Regions from separate parts of the Sporosarcina sp. Y1004 genome, predicted to be linked through region 2. Evidence: riboswitches for the same ligand, from Rfam matches in the RefSeq annotation. Region 2 holds a riboswitch; the other holds the start of a gene.
What was found. Region 2 has a riboswitch for glycine ahead of AC25Y6_RS13770 (amino acid permease). Riboswitches for the same ligand answer to the same signal wherever they lie in the genome.

Region 1 (4,429 bases), on a different contig from region 2:
TTCCTGCACAAGTGCATCGATTTCTTCTTTCGTACGCTGTTCAGTCACAGCGATTAGAGCATGGTTTGCAAATTCAGGATACGTCAAACCTAAGTCATAGCCGCCGATTATCCCTTTTGTAAATAATGTTGTATTCACTTCTTTAACAGACTGTTTGCAATCAACGACAATTTCGTTAAAATGCGATCCACTAAATTTAACTTCAAACCCGGCTTTTTCAAATGCTTCCTTCGCATAACGTGTTTTCACAATGTTCTGATATGCAATTTCTTGCGCGCCTATTTTCCCAAGTGCAGTCATCGCAACAGAAGCTGCAAGTGCATTCAGGGCTTGGTTCGAACAGATGTTAGACGTCGCTTTATCACGACGGATATGCTGCTCTCGTGCTTGAAGTGTCAAAACGTAACCTCTGCGGCCCTCATCATCCGTCGTTTCTCCAACAAGACGCCCAGGTACTTTTCGCATCAACTTTTTCGTCACTGCGAAATAGCCACAATGTGGTCCGCCGAAAGATTCTGGAATGCCGAACGGCTGTGCATCTCCTACCGTGATGTCAGCGCCTAGCTTGCCAGGTGGCGTCAGTATTCCAAGTGCAAGTGGATTTGATGATACAACGTACAATCCGCCTTTAGCGTGTGTAATTTCCCCGATTTTTTGAATGTCTTCGATTTGACCGAAGAAGTTCGGGTATTGAACTAAAACAGCGGCTGTATTCTCGTCTATCAATTCTTCCAGCATCGCCATATCTGTTACGCCATCTTTTTGTGGAATCATGACCACTTCGATATTTTGACCTGATGCATAGGAAAGCACTACATCACGAGATTCCGGATTAACCGTCTCGGAAACAAGAAGTTTCTTCCGACGCGTATGTCCAGATGCAAGCGTTCCCGCTTCTGCAAGAGCCGTTCCGCCATCGTACATAGATGAGTTTGCAAGATCCATACCAGTCAGCTCACAAATCATTGTTTGGAACTCAAAAATCGCTTGCAACTCACCTTGCGAAATTTCCGGTTGGTAAGGCGTATAAGCCGTATAGAACTCAGAACGCGAAATAACATGGTCAACAATGATTGGTTTGTAATGATCATAAACCCCTGCACCTAAGAATGATGCATATGTGCGCGCATCCGCATTTTTCGACGCAAGTTTTGACAGTTCTTTTGTTAATGAAGTTTCAGATTTCGCTTTTTTAATATTGTATTCGCCTTTAAATCGGACCTTTTCAGGAATGTCCGCAAAAAGTTCATCTATGGATGAAATACCAATTGTTTTCATCATTTCAGCGCGATCAGTTTCAGTCATAGGAATATAACGATGCTGCATGTCCTCTTAACCCCTTTTCATAATGTTAGTATGATTAGCGTTTATAAAATGGTGTAGCAATAATTACAGCTTTCAAACGTTTATTTCGAATTTCTATTTCAACTTCAGTTCCTTCAGCAGTATGCTCACGATTCAAAAGCGCAAAACCTATATTCTTTTTAAGTGTTGGTGATTGTGTACCCGTCGTGACTTCACCGATTTGTTCTTCACCGAGGAATACTTTGTAACCAGTACGTGGAATCCCTTTATCAATCATTTCCAAACCGATAAGTTTACGCGGTACACCATTCTCTTTTTGTGCAGATAAAGCTTCTTTCCCATGGAAATCTGCTTCTTTATTTACTTTGACTACAAAACCTACACCCGCTTCAAGTGGTGAGATCTCTTTTGACAATTCTTGTCCATATAACGGTAAACCCGCTTCGAAACGAAGTGTATCACGTGCTCCAAGACCCGCTGGTACGACGCCTTCACTTTCGCCTGCTTTCAGGATAGCAGACCATAGTTCAACAATCGCTTCCGGTGATCCATAAATTTCAAAACCATCTTCTCCTGTGTATCCTGTACGGGATACAAGCACTTTCTGACCTGAAATCTCGACATTTTCCTTGAAACGGAAAAACTTAATGTCTTCAAGCGGCTCGTTTGTCAACTTCTGAAGGACTTCCTGCGCTATTGGTCCTTGCAAAGCTAGAAGTGCATAGGAAGATGATACATTTTCAATTTTAACATCATCAGTCACGTAACTGTTCATCCACTCGAGATCTTTGTCGATATTTGACGCGTTGACAACAAGCAGATAGTCGTTTTCACCACGTTTGTAAATTAGAAGGTCGTCTACAGTTCCGCCATCTTCATAACACATAGCGGTATATTGCGCTTGTCCATCTTTAAGTTTCGAAACATCGTTCGTAACCATTTTTTGCAAATAAGGAAGAGAACCTTCCCCACTTACAAGCACTTCACCCATATGGGATACATCAAATAATCCTGCTTTCGTACGTACAGCTTCGTGTTCCGCTTTTATACTCGAGAATTGAACAGGCAATTCCCAACCACCAAAATCGATTGTTTTCCCGCCATACTCAGCATAGCTATCAAAAAGGACGGTACGTTGTAAAGTTTCTGACATAATTCATTCCCCCTTGGAAAATTGATAAAAAAGGACAGAGGTCCCCTAAGAAGAGAACCTCTGTCCTTGTACCTGAAAGTTTGACCTTACGGCTTTCCTCGTTGGTGGCCGATTATCCGGCACTCTCCAGAGATGCGTCCTGTATGAGTCTTGTTACCTGAGAGATTCATAACATAAGTTACTTGCTCCTTCGGCGACGCCTTTGCGTGCTCTCCTCATACAATCATTCGCGCTATTCAATTGAAATGAAAATGAATAAGATTCGGACAACTATTGCCCTTTCGCCTTATATCTTAACATTTCATCCATGTAAGTGCAATGCTTTTTAATTGACTGTCGTTTTAACGAACATTTATGCCTTTATAACCAAAAACGTTCGTGTATATCTTTGAAAATTAAACTTTCTGCTAACTATAGTTTTAAAAATCTAATCAACAGCTGATTTCCACTTATTACTTTTCCCCTTTAAGACGGCCAATTTGAAAAGCAATATAATCTACAATATCTCTTAACGAACGCTTTTCAGTTTCCACTTTAAAATGGGCACTTTGTAAGTAAAAAGGTTTTCGCGCATTAAATAAACCTTCAAGGTCGCTTCGGCTAGACCTTTGCACAATTGGACGATTCCGGTCGGTTGATATTCGCCTCCATATGTCACGAAATGGAGCATTAAGGAAAAAGACAAGTCCCGTCTCACGCATGACTTCCCTATTTTCCTTTCTCATCGCCACACCTCCGCCCGTTGCAATGATACAATATTCATCACGAAATGAGCGGAGAAAATCCGTTTCCAAATTACGGAAATACTCCTCGCCGTGCAGTTCAAATATTTGTGGAATCGACAAACCTGTCATCTTTACGATTTCATTATCCATATCGTAAAAGGGCATTCTTGTTGCATAACTAAGTCGTTTGCCGATTGCACTTTTTCCACATCCCATAAAACCAACTAAATATACTTTCTTCATCTCATCACCCATTTGGCAGAACGAATATGCTTATCCGCTCCGTTTCATTGTCCTCACCGTTTCGTTCTCATAATACGTCTCAAGCGAATCGTAATTCCTTTGTAGACTATCATGCCATGAAACGAGGGAGAAAAGAAAGAGACTAACGAAAAATAATAAAATAATTGTTGCTGCAAGCATGGCTCCATTTTCATTCCGGATACAATCCAACCGCAAACCCCCTTACTTTTACTGAACCATTAAGCAGCAATACATGAGCAGTTAAAGTCATACCGTCATAAGTGAATCTCACTGACTGAACTCCCGTAATCAATGGGACATGTCCCTCTCCGTTAACTAGTTTTCTAATGACAGTCCCACTTTGTCCTATGTTTATCCTCCCACGGCTTGTGACAAGACGAAAAGTAGTTCCTTCATAAAGCAATTGAATTTCACTAACATCTGAAAGCAGTTTTTGCATATCCAGTGAAAACAGTTCCCACTCTGTGGAGGAGGTGTCAAAGAACTTTTCCTCTATTGGCTCTTTCCAAAAAAAGAACAAAATAAATAAATGAAGAAAAATAGACAATACAGTTAGTTGGAAAATGCTTTCTAGGAACGTATAGCCCTTTTCGTCACGTACCTTTAGGTATTTACGCATTTATCGTACACCTTATCAATAATTTCATATGACACACAGACAGCTTGTCCATGAATGGACCACTTATAATCGATTTCTTCAATCTTCCGGACACCTTCCGATAATCCATATGCTTTAAAATAGATAGCGCCTTGTAATGCGGTTTCCGAAGCATACATTGCCGCCTTTTTTAACTGTAGTTTGGAAGTCGCGAAAGTGGAGAAAGGAAGTAGTGTGCCAAATATCACAATTACTATAGTCAATGTCAGTATCGTTTCCGGCCACGAATAGCCCCCTTCATTCATAAATAATCATCCTTCCACGCTGAAATTGTAACCGTATTTCAATCACACCTGAACTTGTCGAGAATGCAAGTGTGCCAGC
Region 2 (4,429 bases):
TATTTTAGAATATGGATATCGTCGAGGAAATGAGAATGATTCGATTAAAATGGCTGATTTTATTGGAGAGTTATCCGAGCAGCTAAGAATAGAGTTTAACAAGGATGAAATAGAAGGCCTAAATCCTAAATATAAGATAGAGGTGGAATAAAAAATGAAAAATGATGCCTGCGGAAAAGCGTGCCTGTGCACCGCACAATTCATACGCTATTCAGACAATTATAGAAGTGAATGAATGGAGTTGTTGAGTATTGCGGACAGAATGAGCCAGCTGTGCGGAGTTTTGAGCCACCGTTTGCGGACGTGAGAGCCTGAAAATCCATGCCTGTGCACCGTGCAATTCAGATGCTATTCAGATAATTGCAGAAGTGGATGATTACAGCCAAGGAAATGTACCACCCTTGACATTGTTTTTACCACTACATAACTTCTGGAAGATTTAAGATGAAAAATCATATTTTCTGTAATCAAGAAATTCGCGCTCGTTATACAAATTTGATTGATTTTCAGTAAGATCAGTCTTCCGCAAACGGGCCAAATTATTAAGTTATGGGGGGGGTATGTTTTGAATACAATAGTGTTATTTACAATACTTGTTTCTCTGCTAGTTCACACCATAACTTGCTGAGTGTTCTAACAGCATTGGTTGTAAATGCAGTAATTCTACTAATAGCAACCGTCCTTTTTAATAAATTAGATGTACAAGCATTTCATAAACAAACAGATGCCGTCTTTAGCAGTTTGGGAATACTAGTATTTGCGTTTTTTATTCCAGTGCAGCGATAATGGTATTAGAACAGGACTTGTATTAATTGCGTGAGTGGTGCTTTAAAAACAGCTTTAAATTATGAAGAGAAGGAGAATACTATGAAAGAAAAAAATGAAAAAAATCCTGAAAACGATACGGTTAAAGCAAGTGCTGAAGCTGCAAAAACTCTTGCTGATTTAGCGAAAGAAGCCCTGAAGTTTGGAAAAAGTAGTGAGGATATAACTATAGCTGATCAACAATCAACCTCGGAATACAATGCTGCCCTCTCAGAAACATTAAATTCAATTAATAAAGAAATTAGTGAAACTAACGAACCAGAAGAAAAATCTAGTCTTTACAAGCAAAGAGAAGATATTATGAATAGGATGAGAGAAGAAAAAGAAAAACAACGGCAGAATAATAACGAAAGAGAAGAAAAAGACAGAAATCAAGCAACAGGTTTTTTCACTATCGTTACAGCAGTTGCATTAGGAGCTGGAGCATTTGCAACTAAATTATTATTAGATAACAAAAAAGCTTAGATAGTAAGATCTCGATTTGATTGATTTATAAATACTTTGCCAGTCCCTTAAACTATTCAAACCTCAACCAGCCGTTTAATTGTCAGAATGGTGTGAGTGACACTTTTAGTAAGTCATAATCTGTATTGCAGTTCATCAATCGGGGGCAATTACTTAGTAGTAATCGTTCCTCCAACGATAACTAGCGGATCAATCGAAGAACGTGACAAACGAATTGCTGAGTTAACAATTAGAAGGTTTGAAGTTGTGCGCTTTTTTGAAAAGATAGTGGAAAGCATCGATTTGGCATAGTCAGAGAGCAGCAGTACGTCCCTATATGCTGCATGATGCAAAATAATGACTAAATTCAGAATATTGACTAGACTTTTACCATTCTATGGTTTATTATATTAATTAATCGAATAGTAGCGGATGAATATTATGGGAGAGACTAAACGTATTGTTTAGCACCGAAGGAGCAAGTTCCGAAAAACAGGAATCAATCTCTCAGGTAAAAGGACCATAATAGGACGCGTCTCTGGAGAGCGCCATGTGCCACCAAAGGAGTTACACTCTCAGGTAAAAGGACAGAGGAAGTATAGGTGAACACCTATATTTCCTCTGCCCTTTTTTTGTGGTGAAATGTGGTAAATTGTAAATAGGAGGGTACATCAACATAGTCTATGAGGAAATCTACTTATCAAATTATTATTGTTAATCGGCGGTCTATTATGTATTTACAATTATTGAAAATGTAAGCGCTTTATTATGAAGTGACAGAAGTGTGAAAGTATGATCAGAAGACTCGTTATTACTAACCTGAAAATTAAGGAGTGAAACATTTTATGCAGGAACAACAATTGGAAAGAGGCCTAAAAAATAGACACGTACAACTAATTGCAATTGGCGGGGCAATCGGAACCGGATTATTTCTAGGAGCAGGAAAGTCTATTCATCTAGCAGGACCTTCAATTTTATTTGCTTACCTTATTACAGGTATAATTTGCTTTTTGATTATGCGCTCACTTGGAGAACTACTCTTATCCAATTTGAAATATAATACTTTTGTGGACTTTGTACAAGATTATTTAGGGAATATGGCAGCTTTTATGACTGGCTGGACCTACTGGTTTTGCTGGATTTCAATCGCAATGGCCGATATAACAGCTGTTGGTCTCTATGCCCAGTACTGGTTCCCTGAAATACCACAGTGGGTGCCGGGGTTAATTGCGCTAGTCGTTTTGTTAATTATGAACCTTGCAACTGTAAAGCTTTTTGGTGAAATGGAGTTCTGGTTCGCATTGATTAAAGTTATTGCGATTCTAGGATTAATCGTAATTGGATCGGTTATGATTATTAAAGGATTTTCAACGAGTGAAGGTCCATCTAGTTTCACGAATCTATGGAGCCACGGCGGAATGTTCCCGAATGGCATCAGTGGATTTATTCTCTCATTCCAGATGGTAGTATTTGCGTTTGTTGGGATTGAACTTGTTGGTCTGATGGCGGGCGAAACAAAGGATCCGGAAAAGGTTATTCCAAAAGCCATCAATAATATCCCTATTCGGATTATTATCTTCTATATTGGCGCCCTGATTATCATTATGAGTATTTATCCGTGGACTGCAGTCAAGCCTTCGGAAAGCCCATTCGTTCAAGTTTTCGTAGGGGTTGGAATCATTGCAGCTGCTGGTATCGTCAATTTTGTTGTCCTGACATCCGCTGCTTCGGCATGTAATAGTGCTATGTTTAGTACAAGCAGAATGATGTACTCACTTGCTAAAGACAAATATGCACCTGAACGTTTAGCAAAACTTAATAAACGTAAAGTACCTGCCGGTGCATTGTACTTCTCAAGTATCGTTATTCTAATTGCTGTTATTTTGAACTATGTTATGCCAGAAGGCGTATTTACGCTAATTACAAGTATTTCTACAGTATGTTTCATCTTTATTTGGGGAATTACGGTTATCTGCCATATGAAATATCGTAAAACAAGACCAGAGCTAGCGAAAGCAAGCAAATTTAAAATGCCGCTTTACCCGATTGCCAACTACGCAATCCTACTTTTCCTAGCGTTCGTTCTTGTTGTTCTTGCACTTGCGGAAGATACTCGTGTTGCCTTGTTCGTAACGCCTGTTTGGTTTATTTTGCTAACTATAACGTATAAGTTCCAGGTGTCGAAATTAAAACATGTTCATCAGCCAAAAGTAGCGGAAAGTTAAGTCCGTGACCTACCTCGCGTAGGCCTCAAGTGTAATGCATTAAGTCAACGAAGAAGCAGGTCCCCAAAATGACTTAGAATCAATAGTACAGGAAAAACGACAGAAAAGGGATGCAGATGCTACCCTTCTCTGTCGTTTTTGTGTGAGGATAAAGATAGTAGGGTTAGAATATTATTCACCTTCCGCTTGTACAAACTTATAGCAAATAGGCGTTGTTATCTAAACCGCTTGAAGGGCACTTATATCGCTTTCGATTAAGTAATTGATAGGAATCTTCTAGGGCGAGGGATGGCTCTGTATCGAGTCTAGGCGATGGATTTACTTCGTAACGTTAAAGGCCACAATTACGATTGAAACTTCCGTTAAGAAAACAAACATAGATGCATCAGTGAACAGTTTTCTCCACACAATCGAATCATTCCTTCCGAATTTATATGTGTATATAAAAGTTCATGAAGGACGCCGTTTTGATTTACAGACTAAACAAGATGATATTCACTGTTTCTTCGAATCTATTCACATGTTTTTCAAAGTCGCTTCTTCTTCGATTTGAAAAACTTGGCCCGTTCCGCAACCCGACAATAGCACTCCCAGTATAAAGAAGTGAATATGGTTTTCTATTAGATAAATACTAAAGAAAGGGGGGAGTGAGGTTAAAATACTTATTGATAAAGTACTCGTAGTATTTTCGATAATTTTATTAGCTGGTTGTACTGCATTGAATGAACCTTCAATTGGATTAACCAACAAGTCTTCGGACATTCACATTGCTGAAAATGATATACAGAGTTTAGACGTAGTGTCAGGTACCTGTGCGTTGATCTATTCTGATTATTCACCACAACTACATATTCATGAACAGGAGATTAGATAGGTAGCTGATTATCTAATCTCTTTTGCTTTTTATACAATTGAGAGAGTTATTGGTTTTTTTG

Region 1: another riboswitch for glycine. It lies ahead of gcvT (glycine cleavage system aminomethyltransferase GcvT); the one in region 2 lies ahead of AC25Y6_RS13770 (amino acid permease).

What each region holds. Positions count from the first base shown of each region.
Region 1 is NZ_JBYHFQ010000002.1:72,995-77,423, forward strand. Features, by position in the region: gene gcvPA (aminomethyl-transferring glycine dehydrogenase subunit GcvPA) at 1-1,326, opposite strand, end outside; gene gcvT (glycine cleavage system aminomethyltransferase GcvT) at 1,361-2,458, opposite strand; glycine riboswitch at 2,515-2,592, opposite strand; glycine riboswitch at 2,594-2,685, opposite strand; gene AC25Y6_RS01995 (shikimate kinase) at 2,911-3,426, opposite strand; gene AC25Y6_RS02000 (hypothetical protein) at 3,457-3,636, opposite strand; gene comGF (competence type IV pilus minor pilin ComGF) at 3,617-4,066, opposite strand; gene AC25Y6_RS02010 (hypothetical protein) at 4,051-4,350, opposite strand; gene AC25Y6_RS02015 (prepilin-type N-terminal cleavage/methylation domain-containing protein) at 4,343-4,429, opposite strand, start outside.
Region 2 is NZ_JBYHFQ010000021.1:515-4,943, forward strand. Features, by position in the region: gene AC25Y6_RS13755 (YwzD family small protein) at 1-151, shown strand, start outside; gene AC25Y6_RS13760 (hypothetical protein) at 817-1,290, shown strand; gene AC25Y6_RS13765 (hypothetical protein) at 1,387-1,581, shown strand; glycine riboswitch at 1,702-1,802, shown strand; gene AC25Y6_RS13770 (amino acid permease) at 2,115-3,494, shown strand.